Regions from separate parts of the Geodermatophilus sp. SYSU D00758 genome, predicted to be linked through region 1. Evidence: riboswitches for the same ligand, from Rfam matches in the RefSeq annotation. Region 1 holds a riboswitch; each other region holds the start of a gene.
The links. Region 1 has a riboswitch for cyclic di-AMP ahead of ACI8AC_RS21020 (LysM peptidoglycan-binding domain-containing protein). Riboswitches for the same ligand answer to the same signal wherever they lie in the genome.
Positions count from the first base shown of each region.

Region 2: linked by a shared signal. The riboswitch ahead of ACI8AC_RS05910 (aggregation-promoting factor C-terminal-like domain-containing protein) and the one ahead of ACI8AC_RS21020 (LysM peptidoglycan-binding domain-containing protein) in region 1 are both predicted to bind cyclic di-AMP.
Region 3: linked by a shared signal. The riboswitch ahead of ACI8AC_RS17125 (hypothetical protein) and the one ahead of ACI8AC_RS21020 (LysM peptidoglycan-binding domain-containing protein) in region 1 are both predicted to bind cyclic di-AMP.

Region 1 covers NZ_JBJGYK010000041.1:2,193-6,451, forward strand. Annotated here, with positions in the region: gene ACI8AC_RS21015 (hypothetical protein) at 1-45, opposite strand, end outside; gene ACI8AC_RS21020 (LysM peptidoglycan-binding domain-containing protein) at 347-1,627, opposite strand; cyclic di-AMP (ydaO/yuaA leader) riboswitch at 1,627-1,787, opposite strand; gene ACI8AC_RS21025 (MGH1-like glycoside hydrolase domain-containing protein) at 2,017-4,259, opposite strand, start outside.
Region 2 covers NZ_JBJGYK010000005.1:165,991-170,249, forward strand. Annotated here, with positions in the region: gene ACI8AC_RS05900 (ABC transporter ATP-binding protein) at 1-652, shown strand, start outside; gene ACI8AC_RS05905 (hypothetical protein) at 696-1,457, shown strand; gene ACI8AC_RS05910 (aggregation-promoting factor C-terminal-like domain-containing protein) at 1,510-2,142, opposite strand; cyclic di-AMP (ydaO/yuaA leader) riboswitch at 2,418-2,575, opposite strand; gene ACI8AC_RS05915 (alkene reductase) at 2,950-4,035, shown strand.
Region 3 covers NZ_JBJGYK010000024.1:10,131-14,389, reverse strand. Annotated here, with positions in the region: gene helR (RNA polymerase recycling motor ATPase HelR) at 1-1,222, opposite strand, end outside; gene ACI8AC_RS17125 (hypothetical protein) at 1,490-2,137, opposite strand; cyclic di-AMP (ydaO/yuaA leader) riboswitch at 2,466-2,615, opposite strand; gene ACI8AC_RS17120 (protein adenylyltransferase SelO) at 2,820-4,259, shown strand, end outside.

The DNA.
Region 1 (4,259 bases):
CCGGACGGTGTCCGCGGTGGCCTCGCGCGGTGGACTCGGCGGCATGGGCACCGACCCTAGTGGCGGGCCGCGGGGGGCGTCGGGGGCCCTCCTACCCGGCCGCGGGCACAGCACGGCCCCGGCGCGGGGACTTCACGGCCACGCCGGGGCCGGTTCATGTTCATGGTTCCCCGGTGGGAGATGTCCCACACATGGATCCACGTCGTCTGGCGGGCGGGGCGCACCCGGGACAACGCCCAGGGCCCCGCCCGCCCGCCAGCATGCAGGTACCGGAACGACGCCGCAACAGATGTCTAGGACGTCTGGGCCAGCGCCGGCCCGCCCGGCCCGGCGGGACGGCGGGACCTCAGCCGACGTGGCTGACGTGGACGTGGTCGAAGTGGTTGGCCGTCGCGCTGCCGCGGTCCTCCATCGCCTTCCACGCACCATCCGGCGAGGAGAGGATGCGCTGCTGCCAGATGAGGTAGTCCACGCCCAGCTCGTCCCAGTGCGCCACGTGGTAGGCGACGATCGCGTCCCCCAGGGCGGCGTCGTCGTTCACCATGTAGTCCAGCGCCAGCCCGGCCGGGTGGCCGTTCGGGTCGGCCGCGCTCGCGCGGGTACCGCCGATGGTGATCAGCGCGGCGCCCCGCACGTTGGCGACCACCTGGTCGGCGGCGGCCTGGACCTGCGGCCGCACGGCCCCGGCGGTGTTGCTGATGACCGCGGCGCCGCTGGTCACCGCCGCCTGCTCCGGGGCGGGCGCGGCCGCGGCGGCCTGGGCGGCGACCGGTGCCGGGACGGCCGCCGGCGCGGAGTCCCCCGCGGACGGGGCCGGAGCGGCCTCGGGCGCCGGAGCGGCCTGGGCGGCCCCGTCGCGCTCCCACCCGCCGGTGCGCTCCCCGCGGGACGCGCGGTCCGAGCCGTCGCGGTCCTCCGAGCCGTCGCGGCTCCGGGAGCGGTCCACCGAGCCCTCGCCCGACCGCTCCTCGGAGGCCTCCTGGGCCGACGCGGCGCCGGTCAGCTGCAGCACCTGGCCGGGGTAGATCCGGTTCGGGTTCCCGCCGATCACGTCGGTGTTGCGCTGGTACAGGTCCCGCCAGCGCTCGCCGTACGCGGCCGCGATGCGGGCGATGGTGTCACCGCGCCGGACGGTGTGGGTCTCCTCGGCGACGGCGTCCCCCCGCTCCGCCGCGGCCTGCTCCGGGGCCGCCGGCGCGGGGGCGGCCTGCTCCGGGGCGGCCGGCGCGGGGGCGGCGGGCTGGGCGGCGGCCGGGGTGGTGCCCTCGGCGAGGTACTTGCCGCAGGTCGGCCAGGCGCCGATGCCCTGCCCGGCGAGCACGGCCTCGGCCACCTCGACCTGCTGGGCGGGCGTGGCGAGGTCCGCGCGCGGCGCGAACGCGGTGCCGCCGTAGGCCGACCAGGTGCCCGGGGCGAACTGCAGCCCGCCGTGGTAGCCGTTGCCGGTGTTGATGGCCCAGTTGCCGCCGGACTCGCACCGGGCGACGCCGGTCCAGTCGTGGGTGGCGGCGGCCTGGGCCGGGGTGGCCAGGACCCCGATGCCGACCACCGTGGCGCCGGCGGCGACGGGGACCCCGGCGAGGGCCTTCTTGGTGCGGACGTAGCGGGGAGCGCGGTGCTTGGACATGGATCTCCCGATCACCGCCGGCGAGGTGAGCTGTCGGGTTCGGGCGATCGGTGCCCGGCCGCGGTCACGCGGCTTCACCCCGGAGACGCGCGGTCCGGCGGCAGCCGGCACCGGGCGACGCGAGTGGGTCCCCCACCCCTGCCCTGGGCGGATCGGTGGACGACCGGTGGGCAGGGTTGGGCGGACCGGCGCCGCGCTCTCTCGTGTGCTGAGCGCAGCCAGAACGCTACGTGCCGTTATGGCGGTTGTCGCCGTGATGCACCCCACGGCGGGAAGGTCTGGCGTGTCGCCGTCCACGCGCGGTAGTGGACCGACCCCGCCGTGTCACCGAACCGGGTGAGGAGGGGCCTACCGCCCGGGTGCGGGGCGCACCCGGCGCAGGATGCCGGTCAGGTGAAGCGCGGGTCCGGGGGCAGGCGCGGGTTGAGCAGGTGCGCGACCAGGGCCGTCCAGCCGGTCTGGTGGGTCGCGCCCAGGCCCTCGCCGGTGTCGCCGTCGAAGAACTCGCTGAACGTCGGGTGCTCCCGCCACAGGTCCGAATCGCTGGACTCGATCCGCTTGCCGTCGGCCGGCCGCTTGCCGCCCACCGGCCGGAACAGCGCGGTGAGGCTGTTGTCCACCAGATCGGCGGCCTCGACGAGGGTGCAGCGGTTGCCCGACCCGGTCGGGATCTCGATGGTGAAGGCGTCGCCGTAGTACCGGCCCAGCGTGCGCAGCTTGTCGGCGAGCAGCACGTTGACCGGGAACCACACCGGGCCGCGCCAGTTCGAGTTCCCGCCGAAGAGCTTGGTGCGCGACTCCCCCGGCTCGTACTCGATGGACACGTCGCGGCCGCCGACCTGGGCGAACACCTGCCCGGTGGCCTTGGACAGCGACCGGATGCCGTAGGGCGACAGGAACTCGTCGGTGTCGAACATCCGCTGCAGGATGCGCGCCAGCCGCTCCTCCCCCACCAGCGAGAGCAGCATCGTGCGCCCCTCGGGCCCGGACCGGCTGCGCAGCGGCCGCATGAGCTCGGGCCGGCGCCGCTGCAGCCAGCGCACCCGCTCCGCGACGTCCGGCAGCTGGGCGACCCACCGCGGGATCTCGGTGACCCCCAGGATCGGCAGCAGCCCGACCATCGAGCGCACCTGCAGCGGCTCGGCCTTGCCGTCCGGGGCGACGAGGACGTCGTAGAAGAAGCCGTCCTCCTCGTGCCACAGCGACACCTCGTGCGAGCCGAAGGCGTTCATCGCCTGGGCGATGGCCAGGAAGTGCTCGAAGAACTTGGTCGCCGTCCCGTCCCAGGCCTGGTCGAACCGGGACAGCTCGAGGGCGATCTTGAGCATCTGCTGGCAGTAGAACGCCATCCAGCTCGTGGCGTCCGACTGCTCGAGCCGGTAGCCCGGGGGCAGCGGCGCCGAGCGGTCGAACAGCGCGATGTTGTCCATCCCGAGGAAACCGCCCTCGAAGACGTTGGACCCGCCGGCGTCCTTGCGGTTGACCCACCACGAGAAGTTGAGCAGCAGCTTGGTGAACACCCGGACCAGGAACTGCTGGTCGCGGTAGCCGTCGATGCGGTAGACGTGCCAGGCCGCCCACGCGTGCACCGGCGGGTTGACGTCACCGAAGGCCCACTCGTAGGCCGGCAGCTGGCCGTTGGGGTGCATCGCCCACTCCCGGCACATGAGCACCAGCTGCTCCTTGGCGAAGTCCGGGTCGACGTGCGCGAGCGGGATGCAGTGGAAGGCGGTGTCCCACGCGGCGAACCACGGGTACTCCCACTCGTCCGGCATGGAGATCACGTCGGCCAGCGCCAGGTGCCGCCAGCCGGTGTTGCGCCGTCCCCGCCGCCGCCGCGCCTCCGGGGCGTCGACGTCGGGATCGCCGTCCAGCCACTGCGCGACGTCGAAGCGGTACAGCTGCTTGGTCCACAGCAGCCCGGCGTAGGCGCGGCGGGCGACGTGCCGGTCCTCGTCGGAGAGGCTCTCGTGGATCACCGAGCCGTAGAAGTCGTCGGCCTCGGCGCGGCGGGTGGCCAGCACCGCGTCGAACCCCGGGCCGAAGACGTCCTCGTCGGGGGCCGGACGGCGCAGCCGCAGCCGCACGCTGACGCTCTCCCCCGGCCCGACGGCGTCCCACCGGTACCAGAACGCGGCCTTGGTCCCGGAGTCCGAGGGGTTGATCCGCGACTCGTCGCCGTGCACGACCCGGCGGTCGATCCCGTCCTTGGGGAACCGGCTGGCGTTGCGCTCGGCGCCGAAGAGCGTGACGGCGTCGGTCTCGTTGTCGCAGCACAGGACGACGGGGTCGCCCTCGGCGGCGAGGTGGTAGCGACCGAGGAAGCCGTGCTCGGCCTCGACCGCCTCCAACCCGGAGACGGTGAGCGTCGGCGCCAGGAGCTGGGTGAGCACGCCCTGCCGCTTGTCCCCGCCCCAGGACCACGTGTTGCGGAACCACACCTGCGGCAGCAGGTGCAGCGGCGCGGGATCGGGGCCGTGGTTGGTGGCGGTGACGACGATGCAGACGTCGTCCGGTGCGGCCTTGGCGTAGGTGACCTGGACGTCGAAGAACCGGTCCTCGTCGAGGACGCCGGTGTCGGCCAGCTCGTACTCGCGCTCCAGCCGGGACCGCTCCGCGTTGACCCGCCGCA
Region 2 (4,259 bases), on a different contig from region 1:
GGGCACCCTGCTCGACGCCTCGGCCGTGCACCCCGGCCGCACCGGGCGGACGCACCTGCGGCTGCTGGCCGCCGCGATCGGCGTGCCGGCCGGCCGGGTCGACGAGGTGCTGGACCTGGTCGGGCTGGCCGACGCCGGGCACCGCCGGGTCGGGGGCTACTCCCTCGGCATGCGCCAGCGGCTCGGCATCGCCGGCGCGCTGCTGGCCGACCCGCCGGTGCTGGTCTTCGACGAGCCCGCCAACGGCCTGGACCCGGAGGGGATCCGCTGGATGCGCGACCTGCTGCGCGGGCACGCCGCCCGCGGCGGGACGGTGCTGCTCTCCAGCCACCTCCTGGGCGAGGTCGAGCACACCGTGGACCGGCTCCTGGTCATCGGCGGGGGCCGGATCGTGGCGGACGGCTCCGTCTCCGAGCTGCTCGGTGCCGACGGGACCGTCGTCCGCGCCGAGCGCCCGGCCGACCTGCGGGCGCTGCTCGAGGCCCGCGGGCACGCCGTCACCGCCGAGCCCGACGGCCGGCTGACCGTCCCCGGCGCGACCCCCGCCCAGGTGGGCGCGGTCGCCGCCTCCGCCGGCCTCGCCCTGGTCGACCTGCGCCCCGCGCAGCACGGCCTCGAGGACCTCTTCTTCCAGCTCACCGCGGCCGCCTGAGCGGCCGCCCACCGCACACCCCGACCACCGCAAGGAGCGCACCGTGACCGCCGTCCTCACCCCGCCGTCCACCGCACACCGCCCGGCCGTCCGCACGGGCGCCGCCGGCCCGGCCACCCTCGTGGGCCTCGAGGTCCGCAAGTCCCTGTCCACCCGGTCCGGCCGCGCCGTGGCCCTGGCAGCGGCGCTGCTGCCCCCCGCGGGTGCGGCACTGGCCTCGGCCGTCAGCGAGGACCCGCTCATCGCGGTCGCGTCGCCGCTGGCGATGATGGGCATGCTCACCGCGCTGGTGCTGCTGGCCCTGGGCGTGCTCTCCACCGCCGGGGAGTGGACCCACCGCACCGTGCAGACGACGTTCCTGCTCACCCCGCAGCGGGGCCGGGTGCTCGCCGCCAAGGCCGCGGCCCTGGTCCTGCTCGGGGCGGGGCTGGCCGCCGTCTCGGCGGCCGCCTCCGCCGGCGTCCTGGCCGTGTTCGAGCCGACGGCGGCCTGGGACGGCGTCGGGCGGGTGCTCGCCGTGGCCGTCGTCTCCGGCGCGGCGTTCACCGTCACCGGGGCCGGCATCGGCGCCGCGGTCGCCAACGCGCCCGCTGCCCTGACCGGCACCTACCTCGTGGTGCTGGGCGTGATGCCCGTCGTGCAGGCCTTCCGCCCCGAGATCACCGAGAAGCTCGACCCGACCGCGGCGGTCCTGCGGCTGGCGGAGACCGGGTCGGGGGCCACGCCGGCGCTGGTCCTCGCCGGGTGGGTCGTCGTCGCCACCGTCGCCGGGGCGCTGGTCACCCGCCGCCGAGCGGTGGCCTAGCCGGCCGGGCCGAGGGCCCTCCCCTGCAGGGGAGGGCCCTCGGTCGTGCCGGTCAGTACCAGTTGTTGGCCTGGAAGTGGCTCCAGGCAGCGCAGGCGCTGCCGTAGCGGTTCTCGATGTAGATCAGACCCGCGTCGATCTGCCGGTACGGGTCCGACGTCTTGGCGATGCCGGTGCCGGCCCACGTGGAGTCGAGGAACTGGGCGATGCCGTACGCGGTGCTGGTCGGGTTCTGCGCGTCCGGGTTCCAGCTGCTCTCCCGCTCCCACAGCTGCTCCAGGCAGGAGAACTGCGCGGCGTCGCCGCCGAGCGCGGACCGCGCGTAGTCCTTGTACGCCTGCTCGGTGCCGCCGGCCGGGGCCGGTGCCGGTGCGGGGGCCGGTGCGGGAGCCGGGGCCGGTGCCGGCGCGGGCGCCGGTGCGGGGGCGGCTGCTGCCTCTACGGCCGGCTCCGCGCCGCCGCGCCAGCTCCCGCGGTCGCCGTCCCGGTCCTGCGACCAGCCGCCGCGGTCGCCGCCGCGGTCGTCGCCGGGGGCGGCCTGGGCGACCGACTGGCCGGCGAAGGTGACGGCCAGGGACAGGGCGCCGACCGCGGTCAGCAGGCGCAGGGCGCGGCGACCGCGGGGCGGCCGGATCGCGTCGGTGGTGTCGTGCTGGGTGGGGGCGTGCAGGGTCGTTCCGTGCATCGGAGAGATCTCCTGGGGTGTGCGGTGACCGGGCGCGCGTCCGTCGGAGGACGGCCCGGCGCAGGACAGGGCAACGCGGCACGAGGCCTGGACGGGCAGGGGCCAGCCACCGGCGCGCTGCACCTCCTGGAGCGCGGAACGGCTCCGGCACGGCGCACGCGGGCGCCGCGGCTCGGTGCAGCGGGGCGGCTGGGGCCTGCTGGATGCGCAGCCGGGGCGCGACGGGCCCGGACTGCGGCGCCGCGGGCCTCTGAGGGCCCCGGGCGGATGGTTCTCCGTTCTCCCCTGGCCGCCTACCAGGTCAGCTGACGGGTTCGGGCTGGGAGTGCCCTACCCACCTCCGAGCGGGCTCGGGGGTGGGACTCACCCCGGTGGTGCAGGTGGGTCCCCGGCTCGCCCCACCGCGGTGGGTGCGACTCGGCGGCATCCGGCGCGGCCTCCCCGGCTGGGGAGGTGACGACCGGCCGGACGCAGTCACGGTAGGGGCGTGACCATCCCGTGACAATCGCTCGTGCCGGACCGGTCCGTCGCCGTCGCGGCCCTCGCCGGACCGGCCCGGCCGGGGCACCGCCGCGCCGACCAGCGCGGGTCCCGCCCTCCCGGCCGGCGGGACCGCGCGACCGGCCGGGAACCGGGCGGGGAACCCCACCGCGTGTCGGCAACGGGCAGCGACGCCGCGGCCACGTCCGCGCGCCGGCGGGCACGCCGGGGGTCCCGGTCTCCCGGGCACCCACCGGCCGGGCCGGCCGCGCGTGATGCCGGTCGCGTTGCGGAATGGCCGGGCACCCCGGGACGTCGGCATCCCCCGTGGACCTCTTCTCCCCCGTGACCCTGGGCGACCTCGAGCTCGCCAACCGCGTCGTCATGGCCCCGCTGACCCGGATGCGCTCGGGAGCCTCCGGCGTGCCCGGCGACCTCGTCGTCGAGCACTACCGGCAGCGCGCCGGCGTGGGGCTGGTCGTCACCGAGGGCACCTACCCGAACCACGAGGGCCAGGCCTTCGTCGGCCAGCCCGGCATCGTCACCGACGAGCAGGTCGCCGGCTGGCGGCGGGTCGCCGACGCGGTGCACGCCCGCGGCGGCCGCGCCGTCCTGCAGGTGATGCACGGTGGGCGGGTCACCCACCCCGACGTCAACGGCGGGCGGCGCGTGGTGGCCCCCAGCGCGATCGCCATCGACGGCGCGGGGCACACCGAGAAGGGCAAGCAGCCCTACCCGGTGCCGCACGCCCTGACCGTCGAGGAGGTTCGGGCGACCGTGGCCGACTTCGTGGCCGCGTCCCGCCGGGCGGTCGAGGCCGGGCTGGACGGCGTGGAGATCCACGGCGCCAACGGCTACCTGCTGCACGAGTTCCTGTCCCCGGCGTCCAACGTGCGCACCGACGAGTACGGCGGGTCACCGGAGAACCGCGCCCGCGTCGTCGTCCAGGTGGTGACGGCGGTGGCCGCGGCGATCGGCGCCGGCCGCGTCGGCCTGCGCATCTCGCCCGAGCACGACATCCAGGACGCCCTCGAGACCGACCGGGACGACGCCCGGGCCACCTACGGCACCCTGCTCGACCAGCTGCGCCCCCTGGGCCTGGCCTACCTGTCGGTGCTGCACCGCGAACCGGCGGGCGACCTCGTGCAGGAGCTGCGCCGCCGCTTCGGCGGGCCGCTGGTGGTCAACAGCGGCTTCGGCTCGGTCACGACCCGCGCGGAGGCGGTGGCGCTGGTCGAGGCCGCGCACGCCGACGCCGTCGCCGTGGGCCGTGCGGTGATCGCGAACCCGGACCTCGTCGAGCGGTGGGCGGGCGAGCACCCGGAGAACGAGCCGCGGCCGCACCTGTTCTACAGCCCCGGCGCCGAGGGCTACACCGACTACCCGGCGCTGCAGGACCGCCGGGCCGGCTGAGCGACGCCGCGCGCACCCGGCGCGGCCGCCGCTGCCGGCCGGGCGGGCGAGTGCGAGCCCGGCGGGCGAGTGCGACGCACTCGTGGTGATCGGGCCGCGAGGGCCACGGGTTCGTCGCCCTCGCGCCCCGCGCCGGACGCGGCCGCGGGCCCCCTCCCGGGTCGGGAGGGGGCCCGCGGCGCGGTCCCCCGGGGCCGGCCCGGCGCGGTTCCCCGGGGCCGGCC
Region 3 (4,259 bases), on a different contig from region 1:
CCTCGTCCTCGCGCAGCGACGCGCGGAGCAGGTCCGCCGGGACGTCGGCGTCGTGCGCGTCGGCGACGATCGCGACCAGGGCCTCCCAGACCTGGTCGCGCGCCTCGTTGTGCGGGGTGCCGGGCTCGGGCGCCTCGAACGCCTCGGCCCAGTCGTCGGGGCCCAGGCGGACGTCGGCCCAGGGGGTGCTCACCGTCGTCCCCCGGGCCGGCGGCTCCTCGTAGAAGCGGACGGCGGTCTCGATCGCCGCGACCAGGTCCGCGGACGACTTCAGCGCGGCCACCCGCGGGTCCGGCTCGACCCCGGCGGCGGCGCCCTCGGGCACGAGGTCGCGCAGGGTCGCCGTCTGCACACCCTCCTCGCCGAGGCTGGGCAGGACGTCGGAGACGTAGGCCAGGTAGGGCTGGTGCGGGCCGACGAACAGGACCCCGCCCCGGTGCTGCCCGAGGCGCGGGTCGGAGTGGAGCAGGTAGGCGGTGCGGTGCAGGGCGACGACGGTCTTCCCCGTGCCGGGGCCGCCGTCGACGACGAGGGCACCGCGGGACCCCGCGCGGATGATGGCGTCCTGGTCGGCCTGGATCGTGGCGAGCACGTCGCGCATCCGGCCCGACCGGTGCCCGCCGAGGCCGGCGATGAACGCGGACTGGTCGTCGAGGGCGGCGTGCCCCTCGAGGCCGTCCGGGGTGAAGACCTCGTCCCAGTAGTCGGTGACCCGGCCGCGGGTCCAGCGGTACCTGCGGCGGCTGGCCAGCCCCATCGGGTCGGCGTGGGTGGCGCCGAAGAACGGCTCGGCCGCGGGGGAGCGCCAGTCCAGCAGCAGCCGGCGGCCCGAGCCGTCGGTGAGGCCGAGCCGCCCGACGTACACGGGAGCGGGCTCGTCGGCGCGGACCATGCGGCCCAGGCACAGGTCCAGGCCGAAGCGGCGCAGGGTGCGCAGACGGGCGGTCAGCCGGTGCACCTCGAGGTCCCGGTCCAGCGCCTCCTGGCCGGTGCCGCCGGGTGCCCGGCGCTCGGCCTCCAGGCGGGCCGAGAGGTCGGCGACCGATCGCTGCAGACCCTCGGCCACGGCCGCGAAGTGCTCCTCGTCGCCGGCGATCAGCGCCGGGTCGGCCTTGGCCGCGAGGCGACCGGGGAGGTCGAACGCACCGGCCGGTGGGGGGTGGACCTCCCCGGCCCCGGTCGACGTCCGGCGCGGTCCACCCGTCGACGACACCTGCTGCATCCCGCGACCCCCTCGGCCCGCACGCCCGCCTCCGGCCGGCGATTCTGCGGGCTCCCCGGGGTCTTGCCGCAAGACCACGGTGGCGCTATACGTTGAGGTGGGAACGAGGGTGGGTCCGCGAGCCCGTCACCCGCCGGGGCCGGAGCGGCCCGTCCCGGGAGCCGCCGGTCGGGCCTCCTCGCGGGTCACCCGGGCAGGACACCCGCCGGCGACGGGGGCGCGGACCCGGTGTCCCGGTACCGCGCCCCCGCCTGCCGACGCGGTCGGTCAGGGGGTGAAGCTCACGTGGACGTGGTCCATGTGGTTGGCGGTCGCGGACCCGCGGTCCTCCATCGCCCGCCAGCCCGAGCCGCCGGCCATGTGGATGCGCTGCTTCCAGATGACGTACTCGACGTTGAACCGGTCGGCGTTGTCCAGGACGTACTGCGCGATGGCGTCGCCGCTCGCCGAGTCGCTGTAGACCATGAAGTCGGCCGCGAGCTCCTGCGTGGGCGAGTGGCCGGGGCGCGTGTAGACGGTCGACACCCCGAAGGTCTGCGCGACCTCGGCGACCACCGGGCGGACGTGCGGGGCCCAGGCGCTGTAGGCGGTCGACGTCGCGGTGGGCGCACCGACGAGGTCGGCGGCGACCGGCGCGACGGCGGGGGCCGCAGCCGGAGCCGCGGCCGGGGCCGGGGCCGGCGCGGGCGCCGGTGCGGCCGCGGCCTGGCCGCTGGACCACGAGCGCCAGTGCCCGTCACCCCGGCCGTCCCGGTGGTCGTCGGCCTGGGCGACCGACTGGCCGCCGAGGGCCAGGGCGACGGAGAAGGCACCCACGGTCACGCCCTGGAGCGCCCGGCGACGGGCGGTCCGGGGACGGGTGACCACGTCGGCGGAGCGGTCGGGCGTGGCGGGGTGCTGGCTGTTTCCGAGCATGGCTGAGGAACTCCTGAGGGGTCGGTCCCCCGGCGACCGTCGTCGGACGGCCGCCTGGGACGGCGGTGCGGGATGGGGTGGCGGCGCGAGGCCGGATCGACAGGCGGGTCGGCAGGCGCGGCCGGCAGCCGCGCGCGGGGTCCCCGGCGGTCCGGCTCGATCAGGCGTGGAGCCCGACCGGCGCCGGGTGACGGCGGGGGTGCGGCGGCTGTGCCGACCTGGCTGCGCGGACCGACCTAGACGCGCAGGGGGAGCGCGCCGCGGTGTCGACTGCGAGTGGTCACGGGCGCTGGACGGGCCCGTCGGCGCACCATTCGGTGGCTCTCCGTTCTTCCCATGGCCGCCTACCGGGTTAGCTGACGGGTTCGGGCGGGGAAACGCCCTACCCGTTCCCGAGCGGAGCTCGGGGAACGGGACTCACCCCACTGGTTCGGTTGGGTCCCCGGCTCGCGTCCGTGCTGGTGGACGCGACTCGGCGGCGCCCGGCGCGGTTCCCCCGGTGGAGGAAGTACGACCGGCCGGACCGCAGTCACGGTAGGGGTGTCGTGGACTCCCGACAACGCTGATGCGTCTCTACTGGCGACTCCGCAGGTAATTCGCGGCGCGTCGCGTGCGGCTCGGCGTGTCGCGGGCGGCGGGTGCCCGGGCCGGCCCGTCCGCCGCCCTCCGTACCCTTGCGGACGTGACCGCCGTCCCCGCCCTGACCGTCGCCCTCGGCGACTCCTTCGCCCGGGAGCTGCCGGAGCTCGCGGTCCCGTGGCGGGCCGTGGAGCCGCCGGAGCCGCGCCTGCTGGTGCTCAACGAGCCGCTGGCCGCCGAGCTCGGCCTGGACCCGGAGGCGCTGCGGGGCCCGGACGGCGTCCGGTTCCTGGCGGGGACAGCCGTGCCCGAGGGCGCGCGGCCTGTCGCGCAGGCCTACGCCGGCCACCAGTTCGGCTCCTTCGTCCCGCGGCTCGGGGACGGTCGGGCGCTGCTGCTCGGCGAGCTGACCGGCGCCGGGGGCCGGCTGCGCGACCTGCACCTCAAGGGGTCCGGGCCGACGCCGTTCTCCCGCGGCGGGGACGGTCTGGCCGCGGTGGGGCCGATGCTGCGCGAGCACGTCGTCGGGGAGGCGATGCACGCGCTCGGCGTCCCGACCACCCGGTCCCTCGCCGTCGTCGCGACCGGGCGCCCGGTGCGGCGCGAGAGGCTGCTGCCCGGCGCCGTGCTCGCGCGGGTGGCCGCGAGCCACCTGCGGGTCGGCACCTTCCAGTACGCCCGCGCCACGGGGGACGTCGACCTGCTGCGCCGCCTCGCCGACGTGGCGATCGCCCGCCACCACCCCGCCGCCGCGGAGGCCGACCACCCCTGCCGGGCGCTGTTCGAGGCGGTGGTCGCGGCGCAGGCCGACCTGGTGGCCCGGTGGATGCTGGTCGGCTTCGTGCACGGGGTCATGAACACCGACAACACGACCGTCTCGGGCGAGACCATCGACTACGGGCCCTGCGCCTTCCTGGACACCTACGACCCGGACGCCTCCTTCAGCTCCGTCGACGTGGGCGGCCGCTACCGGTACCGCAACCAGCCGCCGGCGGCGGAGTGGAACCTGGCCCGGTTCGCCGAGGCCCTCCTGCCGCTCCTGGACGACGACTCGGACCGGGCGGTCGCGGTGGCCACGGAGGCCCTCGGCGGTTTCGGCCCGCGCTACGAGGCGGCGTGGACGGCCGGCATGCGGGCCAAGCTGGGGCTGCCCGACGGCCTGGACGACGCGGTGGCCGGGGCGCTGGCCGACGACCTGCTGGGCCTCCTCCAGCGCAACGGCGTGGACCTCACCACGGCCTTCCGGGCGCTCGGCGCCGCGGCCCGCGGGGACGTCGACCGCGCCCGGGACCTCGTCCTCGACCTCGCCGGATTCGACGCGTGGGCGCAGCGCTGGCTGGCCCTCGCCCCGGACGCCGACCGCATGGACCGGGTCAACCCCGTGTACGTCCCCCGCAACCACCTGGTCGAGGAGGCGCTCACCGCGGCGGAGGGTGGCGACCTGGCGCCGTTCCGGCAGCTGCTGGACGCGGTGACCCGGCCCTTCGACGAGCGGCCGGGGCTGGCGCGGTACGCGGCCCCCGGCCCGGACACCGGCGTCCCC